Regions from separate parts of the Sphingobacterium sp. UGAL515B_05 genome, predicted to be linked through region 3. Evidence: riboswitches for the same ligand, from Rfam matches in the RefSeq annotation. Region 3 holds a riboswitch; each other region holds the start of a gene.
The links. Region 3 has a riboswitch for thiamine pyrophosphate ahead of OK025_RS05535 (TonB-dependent receptor). Riboswitches for the same ligand answer to the same signal wherever they lie in the genome.

Region 1 (5,698 bases), 1.7 Mb from region 3:
AAACAATTTGTAGCGTCAGTTTACCACTGCGAATAGTACTATCGAAAATTAAAAATATAATGAATATAAAATTACAATCATGGCTTTTAGTCCTAGCCTTACTTCCTGCTGCGACAAAAGCCCAAAACGAGAAAGTAGAGGCCCTACCCCTAGGTCATATGGACCAATGGCTAAAGCGGGAAGTTAAAGAGTCATTTGTTATAGGCGGGAAGACACAATACCTCTATGAAATTACAGGTTCCAAAGAGAAGCTTCCGATCAATACGCCTTATCAAAATAAAAACTCACCATGGGCAACGTCGTCCGTATTGGCCACTGTTAGTGGGATCACCAAAGGTAGTGTGACAGTATTTCCGGAAATTCGGGACAAAGGCTATGCTGCTCGGCTCGAAACACGGATTGAGCGCGTAAAAGTATTTGGTGTAATAAACATTAATGTCTTAGCATCTGGAACCATTTTTTTAGGAGAGATGCTTGAACCCATAAAAAGTACAAAGAATCCTCAAAGTAAACTTATAACCGGTATTCCATTTTCAAAAAAACCAAAAGCCTTACAATTTGACTATAAAGTCATCACTGGAGGAGCTTCTAGATACGTCAATGGCTTGGGAAACGGTTCGGATGCAAAAAGAACCGACAAAGCCGAAATACAGATTCTTCTACAGAAAAGATGGGAAGATAAAGATGGAAATGTTTATGCGAAACGCATTGCTACGGGATGGAAATTATTGGATAAAACCGTAAGCAACTGGATAAACCAATATCGTCTACCCGTGAACTATGGAGATATCAGTAAACAAGGCTATTATACATCAGATATGCGGCTAAAAGATAATTCAGATGCTTATTATACTAGAAATAGCAAAGGTGCTATCGTTCCAATCCATGAAGTAGGCTGGGGAACTAAAGATGACGCCGTAACTCATTTAATTGTACAGTTTTCTTCTAGTAATGGCGGTGCTTATATTGGAAATACCGAGAGCCGCCTTTGGGTTGATAATGTTGGCCTGGTTTATGAGTAAAAGTGTAAAATTATAAATAGATTGTAAAAAGGATCAATACAGCTTAAAAATGCGAGTTCTAAGGATCTTAATTGGTGAATCCAAAGAAAAAAAATTGGCACAAACTCAGCGAGCCGCTGTATTCACCGCATAAATTTACATTCCTAAATAATAAGAAAGACCATCAAATGATGGTCTTTCTTATTACAAATCCTTCTGTAATAACTTATGTTGCGAAGCCGTAAAAATATTCCGGAAGATTATATTGATTTCATGATCAATGGCGGCCCCCGAAATTCCGGTATGCGGATAGAGCCTTATTGTATTTGTCAAGATAGATTCCACAAAATCTCGACTTTGCACCCCTATCTGTTCATAAATCGCTGCATTATCATTGCCATCATGAAGATTTACCCAAGAAAGAGCGGCCAAATTCATTACTGTTTCCCTCCGATTAACATAATCTTGCTGAAAGTCATCGAGTACCCTAAACGCTTCTTTACTTTCAGTCTTCTCCCATTTGGATTGATTGCTTTTTAACACAAATAGTTTTTCGATTAAATCCAGAAAGCGCTTATACATTCCCGTAAAGTTGGCCAGTAAAGTCAATTCCGCAAAAGGCATAAAGGGATATTGATACAACAGCTCGCTACGTGTACTTTTTGCCGCATCAATCTCAAAAGACTGCCTACCATCAACGAGTATGTCTTCCAGCGAAAAGGAATGCGAAGCCGTAGCCTCCAATCCAAATGTATCCCAGTCGTAATGCACCAGTACATGGTCACGATCCACAAAAAATGATTTTATCAGTGGTTCACCTTTTTCGTCCAAAACGGGTTTTCCTGCCTCCTGAATTGCAGCATTTAAGGTAAAATGGGTTAAATGAGGAGCTCCGGTAGCATATTTCCAAAAACCGCGGAGCCGATAATGTTCCCCTTCACGTGTAGCTGTACCTGATGCCTGTCCACTGCCGCCAAAACAAACCCGATACGTTTTGAAAATCTGATCTCCTAAAACCGGATCAATAAAACCGACAAAGAGATTTGCTCCCGAGCATAACGTTACTGTCCAGGCTAATCCCCCATCCCAATAAGCCAGGTCAGCCAATAAATTGAACCCTTCAGGTAGACTTAATCCCAATCCACCCAATGCAGGTGGAACCCAGATCTTAAACCATTTCCGACGAAAAATGAGCTCGAGTTGTCCATCCGACAATGTTTTCTGATGGATTCCCTTAGTCTGATTATCTTTCAGAATGGCGATATCTTCGCTACTGAGTTGCATATCTTTCTTCACTTATTATTCTCCTCCAATTAAAATATCCACTAAATGCCATAACAAATAAAAACAAAGTCAAACCCGAATAAAGAAATAACCCTTTATGGATCAATAAAGGAATTGCCATCAGATTACTAATATTCAACAATATCCAATTTTCTATCTTCCGTTTTGCCAATAACCACATCCCTGCCCAAGCGGTACAGGAAACTGCAGAGTCCCAAAGCGGTACATCCGAATCCGTTAAATGTACCAATCCGAAATAAAACAACAGAAAAGCGAGAGCGCAGATTCCCCCTACTATCCACCATTCTTTCGGCTCACAATGCGTTATGGGAGCAGCAACATCACTACTATATTTCCAATAGATCCAGCCATAGATGCTCATGACCAAATAATAGAGATGTAGCAATATTTCTGCATATAGTTTCGCATGGAAGAGTACGTATACTGAAATTAAGATACCAATAATCCCAAAAATGTAATTGATCGATTTATTTTGACGGGAAAACCAAACCTGTAAAATACCAAAGGATACCCCTAACCATTCCGCGATGGTGGCCTGTTGGATCTGTTTTATAAAAGCTTCGAAAATTGTTTCAGAAGTCATCGCCTTGTTTATTATTTCGTGTAATTCATAATAAACCTATGGGAGAAAAACGGACGTTTTTATTGAAATTAAATCCCTACGCCAGCATTACCTGGATCAGGTATATAAAAGCGATTGTATAAGGAGTTACAATCGCTTTTATTGGGTATAATCTCAGCCGAGAATGACCATGGTCATTCCAAGCACCCCATAAGTATATTTTCTGTCGAATTGATTATTCTATATCAATCAATTTCAACGCTTTGTGCGTCCGCGTACGCGTTTCTTTACATAGTTGCGCATCATCGTTCAATGATTTCCCATGTGAAGGAATCATTTCACGTAGTTTTTTACGGTATTCATCTGACTTCGCACGTTCAGGGAAACATTTCTTCAACAGGCTGATCATGATAGCAACTGACGTCGAAGCACCAGGAGAAGCTCCTAATAGCGCAGCAATAGAACCATCTGCACTAGAAACAACCTCTGTACCAAATTCCAAAATTCCACCTTTCTTTTCATCTTTCTTGATGACCTGAACACGTTGTCCTGCTTTCTCGATAACCCAATCCTCCAATTTAGCTGTAGGCATAAATTGTTTTAAAGACTCTAGTTTATCTTTTGGTGACTTCATGACTTCAGTAATAAGATACTTCGTCAAAGGTAAGTTGTCAAGTCCGGCGGATAACATCGGGCGGATATTGGACAATTTGATGGAAGCAGGTAGATCGAAGTAAGACCCCTGTTTTAAGAATTTAGTCGAGAAACCTGCATATGGTCCAAACAATAACGCTTGTTTGCCATCAATATAACGTGTATCTAAGTGCGGTACAGACATTGGAGGAGCACCAACAGAAGCTTTTCCATACACTTTCGCATGATGTGTATTTATGATCTCTTCATTTACACAACGTAGCCATTGGCCCCCTACAGGAAATCCGCCATAGCCTTTCGCTTCTGGTATTCCAGATTTTTCCAACAACAACAACGAGTGGCCACCGGCCCCAATAAATACAAACTTTGCTTTGATTTCTCTCTTTGTTCCTATCTTTAAATCTTTGACCTCCACTTCCCAACGGCCATCGTCTTCACGTTCGATGTCGATTACTTCATGGTTTAAGGAGATCGAAATATTTTCTTTATTTTCAAGGTTAGCGATCAAATCACGTGTCAACGACCCAAAATTAACATCGGTACCCAGATCCATTTTTGTCGCAGCAATTTTTTCATCGGCCTCGCGTCCTTCCATCATCAATGGAATCCACGATTTCAACAATGCCGTATCTTCGGTATACTCCATCCCTTTGAACAAGTTTTGGGTCGTCAATGTTTCCCATCTTGTCTTTAGGAATTTAGCATCTTTTTCACCAAAAACCGCACTCATGTGTGGAATACTACGGATAAAATTTTCAGGTTGGGCAATAATGCCTTTATCAACGAGGTAGGACCAAAATTGCTTAGACACTTCAAATTGCTCAGCAATTTTAACTGCTTTATCAATCTTTACAGAACCATCTTTCTGTTCGGGGGTATAATTTAACTCGCATAAGGCAGAGTGACCCGTGCCAGCATTATTCCAAGCGTCAGAACTTTCAGCAGCCACAACATCCAAACGCTCAAGAATTTCAATATTAACGTCTGGGCTTAATTCATTGATTAGAGTACCCAAAGTAGCACTCATAATACCGGCGCCGATCAGAACAACGTCAACTTCTTTATTTGATTTTTTGCTCATGTTTTTGTGATTGATGCAAATTTAATATAGTTTTTGGTAAACGTCCAAGTCTTTTGTCAAAAAACTGTACTTTTTAGAACCACTTATTCAAAAATACCATTGATTTATTAAAATAATCCTAAGTGAGCGATCGCTTACCGTAAAATTCTAAAATTGTTTCCGGAAAACACTCCCCCACTCCAAGATAAACACAAGGTCAGCACACAATGTTTTCCTATTTTAAACCGTTATTTATCGAAAGATTTTGTGTTATAATATAGTTTTAACATTTTTGCAGAACATCGAAAGGCAATAGTGTATACAATAGCTAAAAAACAAGATCATTTATTCGCTGATACGATGGTATCGAAAAAACACAAGCACTGTGGCATAACCAAGATAAACCAAATGGAAACGAGTTCATGTTTCGTATTGAATTCCAGTAACAGACAGGCTGTGAGAGAAAGACAGGGCGTTGAAAATGGACATAAATGCCTAAGTGTGAATAATTGAAGAACAAATAACTTATACAGATGAAAATACTTGAAGGAAAAATTGCTTTAGTAACAGGAGCATCAAAAGGAATCGGAAGGAAAATTGCAGAAGTGTTTGCACAACATGGTGCTAACGTCGCTTTTACATATCTTTCTTCTGTCGAAAAAGGACAGGCGCTGGAACAGGAGCTTCAGGCTTTCGGTACCAAAGTGATTGGTTATCGCTCTGACGCTTCAAAATTCGAAGAAGCAGAACAATTAATCAACGCGATCGTTGCCGATTTTGGAGGATTAGATATCGTTGTAAATAATGCCGGTATCACAAAAGACGGCTTGTTAATGCGCATGACCGAGGAGAATTGGGATGATGTATTAAATGTCAACTTAAAATCCGTCTTTAACGTTACAAAAGCCGCTTCGAAAATTATGATGAAAAACCGTAAAGGTTCATTTATCAATATGTCTTCAGTTGTGGGCGTTCAAGGAAATGCTGGTCAGGCAAATTATGCGGCATCAAAAGCCGGTATTATCGGGTTCACAAAATCTGTCGCAAAAGAGTTAGGTTCTCGTAATATCCGTGCAAACGTAGTTGCACCAGGTTTTATACGCACCGAAATGACAG
Region 2 (5,698 bases), 2.7 Mb from region 3:
CACCGCTATAGGTTTCTATCCATTTGGAATAGGGATTTTCCTGTGTATTTGCTGTCGATACAATGTGATCTCCGACCTCCTTATAAATCCAAAAACAGGGGAGTGTTGCCGCCATAGCGACCTCGACGCTCTCGAAAGCGGCTACGCTTTTAAGAAAATGGACATAATGATGGCAGGTTGGTTCGATCTTGTTGCTCTCGTCGGCAGCACTTAAATCAAATTCCCGAAAATAATTTTCGTGTAGCGCGCTTTCAACAAGAAGCGCATTGCGACCAAATTCGAAATAGTCCAATGCTTGTTGGTTATCCGCACTTTTTGCACCTATATAGGCGAGCACACGGCCAAATTCTTCTAAATAGAAAGCATCCTGCTGCATGTAAAATTGAAATTTATCCAGGGGAAGACTACCATCACTAAGCTGAACGATAAACGGCATGGCAAGTATATCTGAATAAATAGTTGTTATAGAATCCCAGGCTTGATCAGTCCAGTTCATATTGAATAAGTTTAAGTGGGTTATGGAAGTGATTTAATGGCCCATTTCCTTTGCCAATAAGAAGATCTTTACTACCGGCTATTGCTGCGTGTATATAGGCCAATGCGAAATCTACCGCGCTATCGAGACCAACGCCTTGTGCCAAATGGCTCGCAATTGCTGAAGAAAGCGAACAACCCGAACCATGTGTATTTTTGCTGTTAATTTTTTGTGATTTGAATTCAATTGGTGGATTCTTTTGCTGGAATAATAGCGATGTTAGCTCTTGACTACGGAGATGTCCACCTTTAATCAAAACGGATTGACAGCCTTTTGCCAGTAAGGTATTTCCCGCTTTTTCCATCTTCAGGACATTGTCTATAACTTCGTCCACCAGGACACCTACCTCATCTAAATTTGGTGTAATCAGCGTTGCTAAAGGAAAAAGAAGTTCTATGCAGGCCTGAATTGTATCATCATGAATGAGCTTGTGTCCACTCGTTGACACCATGACTGGATCAAAGACGATAGGCCCTTTATATTCTTTTAAATAGCTGCTAATAAGCTTCACAAGTTCAATATTGTGTACCATCCCTATTTTGATTGCGCCGGGATAGATATCATCAAAAATCGCATCCAATTGATCCTTGACGGCTGCAGTAGGGATTTCATAAATATTTCTTACACCTTGTGTATTCTGTACTGGCAGGGCGGTTAATACATTCATGGCATAACAACCTAATGCAGATATCGTTTTGGTGTCTGCCTGTATGCCTGCTCCACCACTACCATCGAACCCCGCAATGCTGAGTACGGTAGGGACGCGGTATTTTTTATCTTTTGTCATTTTAATAGTTCTTTTAGTTGTGCACTGGCCTGTCTGGGGTCTTGGCTTCGGCAGATGGCCGAAACGACTGCAATGGAGTCTGCACCTGCTTTCCAAGCCTGTTCAGCGGTTTGCAAATTCATGCTGCCGATTGCAATCAATGGTTTTTCCGTCCTAGTCCTAAGTTGCTTTAAACCCGAAATTCCCCATTCGGTTATCGTATCCACTTTTGTTCTCGTTGAAAAAATGGGGCTTACACCAAGGTGGTCGACAGCGCACATTTGTTGACTTTCTAGCTGTTGAACAGCTTCTATGGACCAGCCTATGGTTAATTTATCACCATATTTTTCGCGAATAGCGAGCGGCTGCACATCATTTTGCCCCACATGTATTCCCCATGCCCCGATCTGGTCCGCGATTGCTACGGCATCATTGATCACGAGCGGAATACCGTAATGATCGGTCAGTTTTTTCAAACGGATGGCTTTATCCAAAAATGTGGCCGGATCGTCAGCTTTTTCGCGCAATTGTATAAGATCGACGCCACCAATAATGGCCTCTTCAGCGACATTTAGCCAATTTTGAGGATAACAGTCGCGCTCAGAAATGACTAAATATAAAGGGTAGGGAAACAGCGGATTAATGCGCATAGTGTTTGATCTTGAGCGTTGATTTTAGACGTTCTGCATTGAGCTGATAGAGTTCATCATAGAGATTTAACTGCAGGCTACCTGGGCCAGCTGCGGTTTGGGCAGCGCGTTCTCCCGCTAAGCTCAAAATGGATACACCGGCAACTGCTGCTTCAAAATAGTGGTCTGTAACACCTAAAAATGCCCCGATGAGTGCAGTAGCGCTGCAGCCAAGTCCGGTAACTTGCGTCATTAAAGGGTGACCATTATAGACTTCAACCCGGTATTCTTCCGAAAGGATATAGTCTACTTCTCCAGAAATACAGATAATGGAGCCGGTTTGCTCTTGCAATAATTGGCCAAATCGGAGGGCATCTTTACTCGCTGTCGTGCTGTCGACTCCTTTTGTGTTCGGTTGGTTGAAATTGTACAGCGTCATGATTTCTGATGCATTTCCACGAATAACCGTTGGTTTGAGATCCAGTAGATTGGATAATAAATCATTGCGGAATGCTGATATCCCCGCACCAACAGGATCAAGTACCCATGGCCGTCCAATGGTATTGGCATGTTCGGTAGCAACCAGCATAGCTTCGGCAGTAGCTTCACTCAAGGTGCCGATATTAATGACAAGAGCTTGTGCAATATCGACAACCTCGCGTACTTCTAATGGACTGTGTACCATCACAGGGGACGCTCCTAGGGCTAAAAGTGCGTTGGCAGTATTGTTCATCACGACTAGGTTTGTGATGTTGTGTACGAGGGGTTTTTCGACCCTCAGCTGCTCTAATAAATTGATAATTGAATCTTCCATTCCTTTTACATATGCTAAGATGTACTGTATGGCCTTGGCGGGAAGAAGAGCGATAGCCTGTGCAGTAAAGGAGTATGCTGTACAGTGGATTTTTGCTTTTCCCTACGCCGGTATAAACCGAATCAGGTTCAAAGGGACTATCTCAATTCTATACAGAATACCCCCAAAGCCAGACCAAACTTAAACAAAAAAGTGGACTTTTCATATCCGTCATTTTTCGATCACTTAGCTTGTTGAATTAATCGACCGTATTTTGATCGGCACTCATTTCAATATATTCAACAGGGGTATAGGTAACCCGGGCAAAATTTTTGGTCAAAAGTTCGGTTTCCAAAATCTTTCCACCCTGAAATTTTAAAAACTTCTCGCGCCAAATCTCATTTTTACGAAAGAACTGATTGTCAATTTTAAGAAATTGATGTTCTTTTTCAAAGACATGATAGGCAAAGTCAAGTTCTTGATCGACCCTCAATTCGCCTTCTAAACATTTGTCTGTAAACCAGAGGTTTATTTGAAAGGTGTAAGGCGTGTTGTTGGTGAACTGATAATCGCGATAGTTATAAAAGACGGTAGCTCCACTACCGAATGGCAAAACACGGCCATCGTCCGGAAAAGGGTCAAAAGAGTGGTGATAACGTTCATTGACGGTGAGTGGACTATGGATAACAAGCCAATGGATGAGGTTGGATATTTGACAGATTCCACCGCCAATACCCGCTCTTGCTTCACCAAAGGATAACTCCATTCCGGGCAGATATCCTTTTTTTACAGTGGGTAGTCCAACGAGTTTACAAAATGAAAAGGTTTCCTTCGGTCTGATCAGAATGCTATTAATCTGTGCAGCTGCAATTTTCAGGTTGGTAACTTTGTTAATCTGCAATTGCATATTATTTTCGCCCAGTTTTTTTAATAAGACAGACTGATGCTTCTTAATACGAAAGGGAAGTTTTTCAGCTGATTTAGCTGTGCTGTATTTTTTGTTGTCAATTAGCCAGATGACTTTTCTTTGTACTCTTCTTACCCATACCGCAAAAAAGTAGAGTATGGGATGGCGTTGACTGATCAGTTTTCTTTTTCTCAATTTGACGTTTTTGTATCGCTATCAAAATTAGTGCAGAAATGTGTTTTTTGCCGTATTTTGTCGCATATTTTTTATCAAAGTCAAGAATCTTATTTCCGGAGTTTAGCGCAGTTTTTCAGTTTGTTTAGTTGGTTTTCCTTACCTGTATGTACTTTGCCGTTAACTGTCCCTCCTTGTTATATATCAAGTTTTCGTAGGTACAGTTTCCGCGGTCTTTTACAATTGATTTTTGTTGTAATACACCCTCATAATAAAACTCATCAATCGTTTCGTTGGCTCGGTAGGATCGCTTGATTTCAGCTGTCAGGCGGTCTGATTGATCGAAGGTCTGACGCAGCGAATAGTCACTTGTTTCCGGACTATCATACTGATAGTGGACGCGACTTTCTCTTTGATCATTTCGGCCCGAAATCTCTTCAGTAATTCGATTCTGTTGATCATAACTGTAAATGGTCCAGTCTTTCCGTTGATAGACAAAATGAATGGATTCACTTTTTATAACCTGGAGTTTACTGTTCAAGTGATAAATCATCGCCGATTCAAATGTAGGATCGTAGGAAATAATGGCATTTGGGAGATACCTGTAAATTGTACTGCTGCTCCATTTACTGTTTTGAAGGTACTGTATGGAGTCGATAAGTCCTACTTGATTATAGAACCTTTTGTTGTAATAATTATTTCCCCCGGAAAGATTGTTCGATGTGATCTCTTTGCCTTCTTGATATACGGTCGTCGTCGTTGCACCGGATTGCACCTCATTTTCGTCCGAAAACTGCTGCATTACATAAGTGCCGTCACATATCTTCTTACGCTGACTGTAATAAAGAGGAAGAGCGGGATTTGCGATAATAGCCGCTGCATATTGACCGGATGGAATAAATTGAACTTGTGCGATTGAATCAAAGAAATGTTGGGCATTATATTGTACCGAAGCTTTCGTTGATGCAATTTGTGCGCTGGTGTTTACTATCGGTTTGGCTGCTGCCAGATAGGTATTACTATCGTATATGATCTTAGGTTTGGCTGATCCATCAAACAAGATCATGGCATGACGTTGCTTCAATGACAATACGTCGATAGTCCATTGGTGATTTTTAACGATGAATGTAAGTTTTTTTGCATCGGTTTTTGTGACCAATAACTTTGTTGTGCTAAAAGGCACTTGTTTGAAAACCTCAGCAGCATTTTTTTCGTGTAGACGCATGATAAAATCAGTTGATTTATCGGACTCATTGGTTACAAAAAGAACTGCATGCGTTGGGCTAGCTATGGTTAGCGATTTTACTGTTTGCGATGCTGCGCTGGGACTATATAACAGCAATATCAACAACTGAATGATAATCGGATAAATGTGCAGTTTCGCGTTATAATTCATTTGGGTCGATATTGCTGTTGTTGATTTTGCTATTTATTTAATACTTCTTTCAAAAATAATAAGGTGTGCTCCCAGGCACGTTTAGCCATTACGGGGTTATATTCGGCTGACTCGGGATTCGTAAACGTATGTCCAGAATTTGCGTAGGTAATTATTTGCCAGTCTGCTTTTCCTTCATTTAATTCCTTGACCAATCCATCGTAATCTTCTTTTGATACACTTTTATCGGCTGCTGGGTGCTCAATGAGTACTTTTGTTTTGATCGCAGTATTGGGTCTATCGGCAGCTTTGGATAGGCCGCCATGGATACTAACCACAGCATTAACGGGTAGGTCGGCTCGCGCTGCTTCTAAAGCACCCGAACCTCCAAAACAATAGCCGATGATAGCAATTTTCTTTGGATCCGCACCCTCTTTTTTCAGTTGTTCCAAGGCTAGTGCGATGCGATGCTGATAAGCCTTGTAGTCTGTTTTGTAGTGGCCGGCAATTTTCGAAGCT
Region 3 (5,698 bases):
TGCTCGCTATGAGCGAATAGGTTATGAATTTATACATCGTATTCGATTTAAACTTTAAATATTATCACAAAGAGTTGTACAAACAATACGATCTCCAATTATTTAAGTTTTTCGTTGTTTTTATGGCGGTCGGCATCGCGAATTGATTTCTTTTGAAGATTTTGTTCCAGAGCTTCTGTTAGATCAATTCCCGTTTGATTGGCAAGACATATCAAAACGAATAATACATCGGCCATTTCATCTGCTAAATTGACTTCTTTGTCTGATTTTTTGAAAGATTGCTCTCCGTATTGCCGAGCCATTATTCGGGCAACCTCACCGACTTCTTCCATGAGTATGGCGGTGTTTGTCAGTTCGTTGAAATAACGTACTCCGGTACTATTGATCCACTTGTCAATAACTTCTTGTGCTTCTTTAATTGTCATCTTGTTCAATAAAAAATTAAAAGTTGTCCTTATCTTTTGTATCCATTACGATGGTAACTGGGCCATCATTCAATAGGTCGATTTTCATGTCTGCTCCGAATATGCCAAGTTGAACCTCTTTTTGGAGCAATTGACTTAACAATAAAGCCATCTCTTCATACATTGGTTTGGCTTTATCCGGTTTTGCTGCTCTGATAAAAGAAGGTCTGTTTCCTTTTTTTGTTTGAGCAAAGAGGGTGAATTGTGAGATGAGTAAGATATTTCCGTCTATATCCTGTATCGATTTATTCATCAGGCCCTGTTCATCCTCGAAGATGCGTAAGTTGATGAATTTCTGTCCTAACCATTTCAGATCTTCTGTTGTGTCTGCTTCTTCAACTCCTAATAAAATCATTAAACCCTTCTGGATCTGGCCTGTAATCTGATTATCTACCGTACAAGAGGCGTTTTTCACTCGTTGTATAACTGCGCGCATAATGAAAAGTATAAAACCAAAGGTAAAAATTCCGATTGTTAAACACGATGTAATGTGCAATTTATCCGCCATATTAAATGAAAAACGTCTCTTGCTTCCTCAGGAAAAAAGAGACGTTTTTTTATTTAAATAAATTGTTTCTAAAATTTGAAATTCAAGCCCAATAGGAAATTTGTTGGTGCCTGAGGGAAATAGAAATTATAATATTTTCGGGTATCACCTTCCATCCAGCCAAAGGTGTAGCCATTGGCTTCGTACTTCTCGTTGAGTATGTTGTTGACCTGTAAAGTTGCACTGATGTTTTTGATACCTAAAGCTGTAAAGCTATAGTTTGCTAACAGATTGTTGACAAAATAAGAGGAAATGCTCCTCTCTTTCGCAGATGAATTATCTAGATATTGTCTTCCTACAAATTTGGATAGAAGAGAGAATGTAAGTGATGTTATCGGACTATAAGAAAAATTACTTGACAAAATCGTTCCCGGAGATAAAGCAATGTCTGTTTTTGAATAAAATATCCTTGTATTACCTATAACCTCTTCAAAATCTTTAATTTTATTTTGGCTGAAACTAGCTGTTGCTTTCCAGTTGAACTGTTTGCTGATGTTCCATGATCCATCGAATTCAAGCCCCATTCTATAGCTATCTTTGACATTTTGTCGAATTGGAGAGCCCGTATCACTGATTTCGCCTGTTGGGATCAATTGATCTTTGTAAAACATACCATATCCATTCAATCCGATGTTGAATTTTTCATTTGTAAAGCGATAGCCAAATTCGATGTCCTGCATTTTCTCTGGGCTAGGGTCTGGTAAGGCGCTATTTTTCTCTATAAAATCCTTGCGAACAGGTTCTTTTTGTGCAAAGGCATAAGAAGCGTATACATTTGAATGGTCATTTAGCAAATATGTTGCCCCAGCTTTAGGATTCAAGAAATTAAACTTAGGATGATAATTATAATTTTTTACCTTATCGTCATCACCATACATGTGGTAATCTACATTCCGATATTGAATATCGGCCATTAATATCCACTTGTCTAGTTTGTAATCGACCTTTAAGAAATTACTGAAATCATTTTTTTGTGATTTCCCGAAGTAATATTTGTCGTCGAGAAAACCGGTTGATGCATATTGTGCCCAAATCACCTGGCCATAATGTTTTCCTTTGTATTGATTATAAGCTCCACCCCAAGTAATTTCAAGCTGATCATTCGGTCTGTAATTTAGGGCATAGGTCATGCCATAAAAATAATTATCAAGCCATCTCCTACGGACGAGATCTGTTTTTTGTATGGTATCTTTACCAATGATGACGTTAGGCAAACCGTATTTACTTAGTTTATCTCCCGGTCTCATTTCTTCATAGTAACCATAACCTCTTGTATAGTGTAGGGCTGTATTGAGTGTCAATTTGTCGTTCAGGATATTGGTATAATGAAGTTGATGATGTTTCTGCGTATAATTATCTGTTTGATTCTGATACGTATATAGATTATAATTCCGGCCTGCGTTCATGAAACGATCCTTCTCTGCGCCCGAGATTTCGAGTGCATTATCTGCATAGTCATCCATGCGCGATCGATCGCCAGTAATCAATGGTTCAGGAACGCCATTCCAGGCTTGATATGTCTTTTCTTTTCCCCAGAATACAATCCCTTTTAAAATATGTTTTTTGCCATAATAGCCTCCGTCCACATAGAAAGACTGTAAGTCTGAACTACCTCTCTCGATATAACCGTCGCTGCTGATACGGGATAATCTAGCATTGAAGGCAAATTTGTCGTTGATTAGTCCGGTACCTACCTTGACTGTATTTTTCCAGGTATTGTAAGAGCCAAATGAATTGTTGAGTTCTGCGTAAGGGGTTTCGACTAACGTATTGGACTGAATATTTAATGAGGCTCCAAATGATCCGGCACCATTCGTCGAAGTCCCAATACCGCGCTGAACTTGGATGCTCTCGGTAGAAGAGGCAAAGTCGGGAAGGTTTACAAAAAATGAACCCATACTCTCCGCATCATTTAAAGGGATTCCATTTAATGTTACGTTGATTCGTTGATTATCCGATCCCCTGATTGTCATTCCGGTATAACCAATGCCTGCACCGGCATCGGAATTGACCTGCACGGATGGAGTCTGATTTAAAAGGAATGGGATATCCTGGCCGAGGTTGTTACGCGTTATTTCTTCTTTGGAGATGTTTTTAAAGGTTGTAGGAGCATTTCTTTTGGCACGGGTAGATTGAACAAGCACCTCTTCCATTTGAATAGTACTTGGTTCTAATGCTACCGTAAGCTCCAAATTGTCTTTAACATCCACATTTCGACTCCATGTCTTATAGCCAAGTGATGATACCTGGATCTGGTGCTTACCTGCATTGATACGATATAGTTTAATCAGTCCATTTTTGTCCGATTGGCCAGTGATGGGTGCCTGTCCATCTATGGACACCGAGACATTCTGTAAGGGATTTTGATTGCTCTTGTCTATAGTTCTAATTGTCAGATTTTGTTGCGCAATGGCAATTTGGCTTGAAATAGTAGCTAAGGAGCTACAAATCAAAAATTTGATCATGGTAATGTATTTTGTTTGAGTTAAACAAATCATAGCAAGGGGTTACTATGACCGCACTATTTAACTAACCTCTCCCTACGCCAGCATTATCTGGATCAGGTGCACAGAATTTAATCTGTTGGGTATAATCTCAGCCTTTATTTGTGTTCCTGACAAAACAAGGCACCCCTATTCGACGTTGCGAATATATAAATTTAAAATTGAAATGAAGTATAAAGAAGTAATTTATGACAAATGGAAAAGTGCGGATTTATGATATTATTTCCTTTTGGTTAAAAATTTATGGAAATTGTTGTTTTTGGTATATATTGTTCTTTTTAGGTACCTTGGCATGAATTTTTCTACTAGAGGTATGTATTTATACAGGTCAAAAAATTTTAGTTACTAAATTGATAGTGAGGAGATAAAATGTTAAAATATTTAAGCGCTAATTATATTCTACCGATTACTTCAATGCCGATAAAAGACGGTATTGTTTCGGTAGATGAGGAGGGAGTAATTCAAGGTATCTATGACCCAACTTCATTTACACCTGCAGATAAAGTTAAGGTTGAGAAATATGAAGGAGTGATAATTCCAGGTTTTATCAATTCACATTGCCACATTGAATTGTCGCATATGAAAGGTATTGTTCCTAAAGGGACAGGACTTCCAAGCTTTCTGAGTAAGGTGATGACTACGCGATCGGCATCGATGAAGAAAATCGACGATGCGATGGCTAAAGCCGATAGAGAGATGTACGAAAATGGTATTGTCGCAGTCGGAGATCACGCCAACACTGATAATTCATCAAAATTAAAGGAAGATTCTCAGATCCTGTATCACACGTTTGTGGAGGTGCTTGGAATTGAACCTGATGAAGCGGACTTTAAATTAAAGGAGGCTAAATCATTGACCCAGGAGTTTAGGAATGGCCATGTATCGATTACGCCACATGCCCCATACTCGTGTTCGAAGGTACTTTTCAAAAAGTTCAAGAAGATGGTTTCGGAAACAAATATTATCAGTATTCACAATCAAGAAAGTGAAGAGGAGAATAAACTGTTCCGTTATAAAATGGGTGAGTTCTTGGACTTTTATAAAAGTATAGGGAAAAATGCTGATGCGATTAAGGCGCAGGCAAGAAATTCGATTCAGTCTTATCTTCCTTATTTGCCTTATCCAAATAAATTATTGTTGGTTCATAACACCTATACCTCTCTTAAAGATTTGGATTTTGTAGAACGTATGGACCGTGATGTGATGTGGTGTCTCTGTCCAAAGGCCAACCTTTATATTGAGGGAACATTACCAAAGGTTCAGAATTTTATGAATGCCGGACAGCGTTTAGTCATCGGAACAGACAGTTTAGCTTCAAACGATACATTGTCCATTTTGGAGGAGCTAAAAGTGTTGCATGCGCACTTTGAGGATCTCGACTTCTTGCAGACCATTCAATGGGCCACAATCAATGGTGCTATCGCGTTGAACATTGAGGATGAATTTGGGTCACTCGAAGTGGGTAAAAAACCTGGGATTGTGTTGTTGGAAGGGATGGAACACATGCGCCTCAATGAAGATGTTAAGGTAAAACGTTTAGCGTAGTATTTAATTCCCCAAACTTCTGTACTTTTGCTCTTATTGAACCGTTCATGACTTTAATAACAACACTATAGTCATGGTAAATTCCATCTGACCGATGGAAGAAAAAATAAGTTACAGATGAAACATTTGAATATTTCAATAAGAGGTAAAGTACAGGGAGTCTTTTTTAGATTGACAGCCAAGGCGGTTGCAGATCAAGTGGGTGTTAGGGGCTTTGTTGTCAATTTAAAAGATGGTTCTGTTTATATCGAGGGCGAGGGCGACGATTTTGCACTAGATTCACTGTTGGAGTTCTGCCAAGAAGGGCCCGAGGGTGCAATCGTTGAAAGTGTTGAGGTAAAGGAAGGCGAAATGAAGGGCTTTTCCAATTTTGAAGTAGTTAAAAGAGTTCAATCTTAAGCCGTTTCGCCTTGTCAGTACTTAAAAAATTCGCCGGACAGACCATGATTTATGGCCTGAGTACGATTATAGCCCGTATGCTGTATTTCGTCATGACGCCATTGTATGTCCTCAAATACCCACCTGCTTCTTACGGAATATTTACCAACATGTACGCCTGGGCATCCATGATCAATGCTGTTTTGGCATTTGGTATGGAAACTACTTTTTTTAGGTTTCTCCAAAAAGTCGAAGAAAAG
Region 4 (5,698 bases), 3.1 Mb from region 3:
ATACACTCCATACCCGACTTTTGAGATGCTCGGAAATAATGGACTTAGAAAAGCATAGGCCCAACATTCATCAAGGCTATTGAATTGATCGATATCATGCACAGATGTCGAACAGATTGTTGTAGAGAGCATTTGATTTGTTGATCTATCCTTTCTATTCTTTTCGTTCATATGAATACGTGCGATTCCGAGCTCAGCCGATAGGTGAGGGTGGGAATGTAGGACCAATCTGTCCAGGTACGTTGAATCTATAGATTCAACGTACCTGGACATTTGTAGGTCCGTAAAATGATACTTGCGCAAATGCAGGATATCAAGTCCTTCTTTGAACAAAGCATCTATAATCCCTTTTTCAGAAGGGATCGTTTCTGCTGCTGTCAAAGCGATGATCATAAATAAATCTCTTTTCCTTGTGCGATGAATTCCTGCGATTTTTCCCGCATTCCTTGTGCGGCACTATCTCTGATTTCCTGCGTAATTTTCATCGAGCAAAATTTGGGACCGCACATGGAGCAGAAGTGAGCCACTTTGGCCGCATCCGCAGGCAACGTTTCGTCATGATATTCACGCGCTGTATCTGGATCGAGGGAAAGGTTGAATTGATCTTCCCATCTAAATTCAAATCTCGCTTTACTCAAGGCATTATCACGGTATTGTGCACCCGGATGTCCTTTGGCCAAATCGGCCGCATGGGCAGCTAGTTTATAGGTGATTACACCGTCTTTAACGTCTTTTTTATTTGGTAAGCCCAGATGTTCTTTTGGGGTCACATAGCAAAGCATCGCACATCCATACCATCCGATCATCGCAGCTCCAATGGCTGATGTGATGTGGTCATAACCTGGAGCAATATCAGTTGTTAAGGGTCCCAAGGTATAAAATGGTGCTTCGTCACAACAAGCCAATTGCTTATCCATATTCTCTTTGATCAATTGCATAGGAACATGGCCCGGACCTTCGATCATCACCTGAACATCGTGTTTCCAGGCGATCTTGGTGAGCTCGCCCAGTGTTTCTAGCTCCGCAAATTGAGCAGCATCGTTTGCATCTGCAATGGCTCCAGGACGGAGACCATCGCCAAGTGAAAAAGCAACATCATATCGCTTCATAATCTCACAGATCTCCTCAAAATGCGTATAGAGAAAGTTCTCTTTGTGGTGGAAAAGACACCATTTGGCCATGATAGACCCTCCTCTGGAGACAATTCCCGTTACTCGAGACGCGGTGAGATGGATATAACGAAGCAGTACACCAGCGTGTATGGTAAAGTAAGAAACACCCTGTTCGGCCTGTTCAATCAAAGTATCTTTGAATATTTCCCAGGTAAGGTCCTCGGCCACCCCCTTCACTTTTTCGAGCGCCTGATAGATCGGTACTGTACCGATTGGAACGGGCGAGTTACGGATAATCCATTCGCGGGTTTCGTGAATATTTTTGCCAGTGGATAGGTCCATGATGGTATCGGCTCCCCAACGACAGGCCCATACTGCTTTCTCAACTTCTTCCTCTATACTTGAGCTTACAGCACTATTGCCAATATTGGCATTAATTTTAACAAGAAAGTTGCGCCCGATAATCATGGGTTCACTTTCAGGGTGATTGATATTATTGGGGATGATTGCTCTTCCGGCTGCGATTTCCTCACGGACAAATTCTGGTGTAATTGCTTTATCGTGTGTTCTGGCACCAAAATTCTGTCCCTTATGCTGATGATCCATTCCGGGGGTACTGGTCGTGAGCTGCTCGATACGTTGGTTTTCACGGATAGCAACGTACTCCATTTCTGGGGTAATGATGCCTTGCTTTGCATAATGTAATTGGGTAACATTACTACCGGGAGAGGCTACTTTCGGTTTATGGCTATACGCGAATCGGAGTTCATCCAACGTTGGATCAGAAAGGCGTTTTTGCCCATATTCAGAGCTGGTGCCAGGCAGCTGTATGACATCTTGACGATCTAAGATCCACTGTTCGCGAAGGCGCGGGAGGCCTTTTCGGATATCGATATGGACGGTGTCATCGGTATATGGTCCAGAAGTATCATAGACTGTTACCGGGGGATTAATTTCTACTTCTCCATTCGTTAATTTGGTTGGACTCAAGGAGATTTGACGCATAGCGACTTGAATAGGAAATAGTTTTCCGGATACAAAAATTTTCTTTGCATTTGGAAAGGGCGATTGCGTAATTTTTTCAGCTGTCATTTTTTTCTTATTGGGGTGAATTACTCGGTTCGATTGATTTTTGGGGAATAGCTATCCGCCCTGGGACGCGGTGATTAAAATAATCTGATCGTGCGGTTTTAGTGGTGTCGTAGCCCAGTCCTTTTTGGGTATGACTTTGTTGTTAATAGCTACAGCCACGCCCTGAGTTTGGCCGGATAATTCCAAAAGCAACAAGCTTTCCAATGAAGTAAGTGTGGGGTCGAAAAATCGAATCTGATGGTTTATTGTAAGTTCCATTCCTTAATTTTTTTGGTAAAACTTTAGGAATGGCTACACAAAGGCACAGCAATGCACCTTGTAGACAGCTCACTTTTCCCTACGCCAGTATGATCCGGATCAGGTTCTAAGGGTAAAATCTCAGCCTGCACGAGCAGACACCCCTAAAGTTGCGACTAAGATAAGGTTATTTTTATGAAAGTTGCAAGAATTTTATTTTGCAGACTTGGGTTTATTGCACAGGACAGTGCAGGTTAATATGTGGGAAATAATTGATATATTAGTTTTTTGAATCAGCTAAAACAATTTAATAACCACCAAGAATAGTATCTTTCAATGCGTAAGATTTTATTGACAGCACTGTTGTGTATCGCTAGCAACACTTATGCCCAACCTAAAAACAACTGCAGCGCCGTGCAGCTGACATGCGAACATTTGGTCAATCCATTGGGTATCGATGCAATCCACCCAAGACTTAGCTGGCGACTTGATGATCAACGTAAAGGTGCGGTACAACAGGCTTATCAGATCTTTTTAGGGCAAGATTCGCTGGCACTGCTGCGAGAGACCAAAGATAACTGGGATAGTGGCAAACAGTTCAGCTCGGCTATGTTAGTGCCCTATAACGGCGCACAGTTAAAGCCACAGACCAAGTACTTCTGGACGGTTAAAGTATGGGATAAGGATGGTGTATCAACACGTTCGGCAATAGCGTCTTTTGAAACGGGCATGATGGGACAAAACCTTTGGAAAGGAAAGTGGATCAGCGACAATAAGGATATTCATGCGCGGGAAACGCCTTATTTTAGAACCGAATTTAAGGCAAATAAGCAGATAAAATCTGCCCGCGCATATATTGCCGCAGCAGGATTATATGAACTTTCCATTAATGGCCAGCGCGTTGGCGACCATCGTCTGGATCCCATGTACACCCGATTTGACCGACGTACGTTGTACGTCGTGACGGATGTAACCCAACAGCTTCAAAAAGGAGAGAACGCCATTGGCGTTATTTTGGGGAACGGCTGGTATAATCACCAACCATTGGCCGTTTGGAACTTTGATAAAGCACCATGGCGGGCCCGGCCAACCTTCTGTTTAGAACTGAAAATCGTTTATACAGATGGAACTACGGAAACCATTGTTTCGGATAAGCAGTGGAAGACTGCTTCGGGGCCAATCACCTATAATAATATTTACACTGGTGAGCATTACGATGCAAGATTGGAAATACCCAACTGGGATAAACCAAAATACGATGATTCGGCCTGGCAGGTTGTTCAGTATAGAAATGCACCATCAGCACATATCGTTTCCCAACAGCTGGTTCCGATTCGGCTCGTGAAGTCCTATAAGCCAAAATCAGTGACAAAGATAGACCAACGTACCTATGTGTTCGATATGGGCCAGAATATGGCGGGGATTACAAAAGTTAAAGTGAAAGGAGCTGCGGGTACTATTCTGCGTATCAAGCATGGTGAGCGATTGCAGGCCGATGGGCATCTTGATCAGTCCAATATTGATGTATATTATCGGGGCGATAAGGAAAAGGAGCCCTTTCAGACCGATATATTGACCTTAAGTGGCCGCGATGATGAGTTTATGGCCAAGTTCGGTTACAAAGGGTTTCGTTATGTCGAAGTTAGCAGTAGTGCCGCCATTGCATTGGATAGTTCGGCTGTGACCGCCTATTTTATGCATAGTGATGTGCCTGTTATTGGACAGCTCAAGACATCATCAGCCTTGGTTAACAAACTATGGAAAGCGACTAACAATGCCTACTTGTCCAATTTGATGGGCTATCCTACAGACTGTCCGCAACGGGAAAAGAACGGCTGGACAGGGGATGGGCACCTTGCGATTGAAACAGCTTTATACAATTTTGATGGGATAACAGTTTATGAAAAATGGATGGCGGATCATCGTGATGAACAACAGGAGAATGGTGTCTTACCCGATATTATTCCAACTGGGGGATGGGGCTATGGTACCGCAAATGGTTTGGATTGGACAAGCACCATTGCCATCATTCCGTGGCAGATCTATCAGTTTTATGGAGATCCACATGCATTAGAAGAATGCTACCTAAATATCAAACGCTATGTCGATTATGTAGACGGAATCAGCCCATCTGGGTTGACAACGTTTGGGCGTGGAGACTGGGTACCGGTGAAGTCACAGTCCAATCTGGAGTTGACCTCATCTGTTTATTTTTATGTAGATGCGAGCGTCTTGGCTGCTGCTGCCAAATTGTTTGGTTACACAGCAGATCAACAAAAATATGAACTGCTGAGCAGAAAAATTAAGACGGCCATCAATGCTAAATTTTTAGATGCTTCCAAGGGTGTTTATAGCAATGGAACACAGACCGAACTGAGTGTACCACTCTATTGGGGTGTTGTACCCAATGAAATGAAAGCCCGTGTTGCAGCTAACCTGAATAAGAAAGTGGAAGAGACCAACTTTCATTTGGATGTAGGCGTATTGGGCGCTAAAGCATTATTGAATGCGTTAAAAGATAATGGTTATGCAACGACAGCCTATAAGGTCGCGGTACAAGATACCTACCCGTCTTGGGGATGGTGGATTGTAAATGGAGCGACAACATTGTTGGAGAACTGGGATTTAAAAGCAACACGGGATATTTCAGACAACCACATGATGTTTGGCGAAATCGGTGGTTGGTTTTTTAAATCTATCGGCGGGATTCTGCCAGATCCTAAACAACCTGGATTTAAACATGTGCTCTTAAAACCGATCTTCCCCCAGGAACTGAAAGAATCTTCTATTTCTTACGATTCACCCTACGGTAAAATTATTTCCGAATGGAAGTTAAAGGATAAAATGATCGTATATAATATCCAAATACCGGCAAATGCGACGGCAACATTTTATCCACCGGATAATGTTAGAAGCAGCGATATCGTTCAATTGGAGGCCGGTAAACACAGGTTGGAGCTGGAACTCAAGTAAGCATAGGCTGCGACCTCTTGTTTCGTTGTCTTGACTGTTGGTTTTATTCTTTTATGTTATAACCTATTGGAACGCTTTTGCGAGTTTACCAAGCTGTTTTAATTTTAAGGCGAGTTCATTGCTCCAGGGCAAGCCAATACAGAGCCGCATGCAATGGTGAAATTGATCCTGCAAGGTGAAGATCCTTCCCGGTGAAATGCTGATCTGTAGTTTAAGCGCATAGTTGTATAGCATGCCTGTATCAATGTGTTTTGGAAACTCAACCCACAGCGCAAGCCCACCTT

Region 1: it holds a riboswitch for thiamine pyrophosphate, as region 3 does, so the genes downstream of both, pnuC (nicotinamide riboside transporter PnuC) here and OK025_RS05535 (TonB-dependent receptor) in region 3, are expected to answer to the same signal.
Region 2: it holds a riboswitch for thiamine pyrophosphate, as region 3 does, so the genes downstream of both, thiM (hydroxyethylthiazole kinase) here and OK025_RS05535 (TonB-dependent receptor) in region 3, are expected to answer to the same signal.
Region 4: it holds a riboswitch for thiamine pyrophosphate, as region 3 does, so the genes downstream of both, thiS (sulfur carrier protein ThiS) here and OK025_RS05535 (TonB-dependent receptor) in region 3, are expected to answer to the same signal.

The regions. Positions count from the first base shown of each region.
Region 1 is NZ_CP109907.1:5,971,898-5,977,595, forward strand. Features, by position in the region: gene OK025_RS25010 (PCMD domain-containing protein) at 60-1,022, shown strand; gene OK025_RS25015 (acyl-CoA dehydrogenase) at 1,206-2,285, opposite strand; gene pnuC (nicotinamide riboside transporter PnuC) at 2,272-2,889, opposite strand; TPP riboswitch at 2,945-3,089, opposite strand; gene OK025_RS25025 (malate:quinone oxidoreductase) at 3,104-4,603, opposite strand; gene fabG (3-oxoacyl-[acyl-carrier-protein] reductase) at 5,116-5,698, shown strand, end outside.
Region 2 is NZ_CP109907.1:4,073,108-4,078,805, forward strand. Features, by position in the region: gene tenA (thiaminase II) at 1-496, opposite strand, end outside; gene thiD (bifunctional hydroxymethylpyrimidine kinase/phosphomethylpyrimidine kinase) at 483-1,322, opposite strand; gene thiE (thiamine phosphate synthase) at 1,319-1,951, opposite strand; gene thiM (hydroxyethylthiazole kinase) at 1,941-2,744, opposite strand; TPP riboswitch at 2,827-2,919, opposite strand; gene OK025_RS16495 (VanW family protein) at 2,983-3,825, opposite strand; gene OK025_RS16500 (hypothetical protein) at 3,950-5,200, opposite strand; gene OK025_RS16505 (dienelactone hydrolase family protein) at 5,230-5,698, opposite strand, start outside.
Region 3 is NZ_CP109907.1:1,354,365-1,360,062, reverse strand. Features, by position in the region: gene ggt (gamma-glutamyltransferase) at 1-37, opposite strand, end outside; gene OK025_RS05545 (nucleotide pyrophosphohydrolase) at 99-425, opposite strand; gene dtd (D-aminoacyl-tRNA deacylase) at 442-900, opposite strand; gene OK025_RS05535 (TonB-dependent receptor) at 1,041-3,476, opposite strand; TPP riboswitch at 3,531-3,656, opposite strand; gene OK025_RS05530 (amidohydrolase family protein) at 3,885-5,060, shown strand; gene OK025_RS05525 (acylphosphatase) at 5,178-5,459, shown strand; gene OK025_RS05520 (lipopolysaccharide biosynthesis protein) at 5,504-5,698, shown strand, end outside.
Region 4 is NZ_CP109907.1:4,449,805-4,455,502, forward strand. Features, by position in the region: gene OK025_RS18205 (thiamine phosphate synthase) at 1-393, opposite strand, end outside; gene thiC (phosphomethylpyrimidine synthase ThiC) at 390-2,204, opposite strand; gene thiS (sulfur carrier protein ThiS) at 2,256-2,462, opposite strand; TPP riboswitch at 2,522-2,617, opposite strand; gene OK025_RS18220 (alpha-L-rhamnosidase) at 2,778-5,414, shown strand; gene OK025_RS18225 (PLP-dependent aminotransferase family protein) at 5,478-5,698, opposite strand, start outside.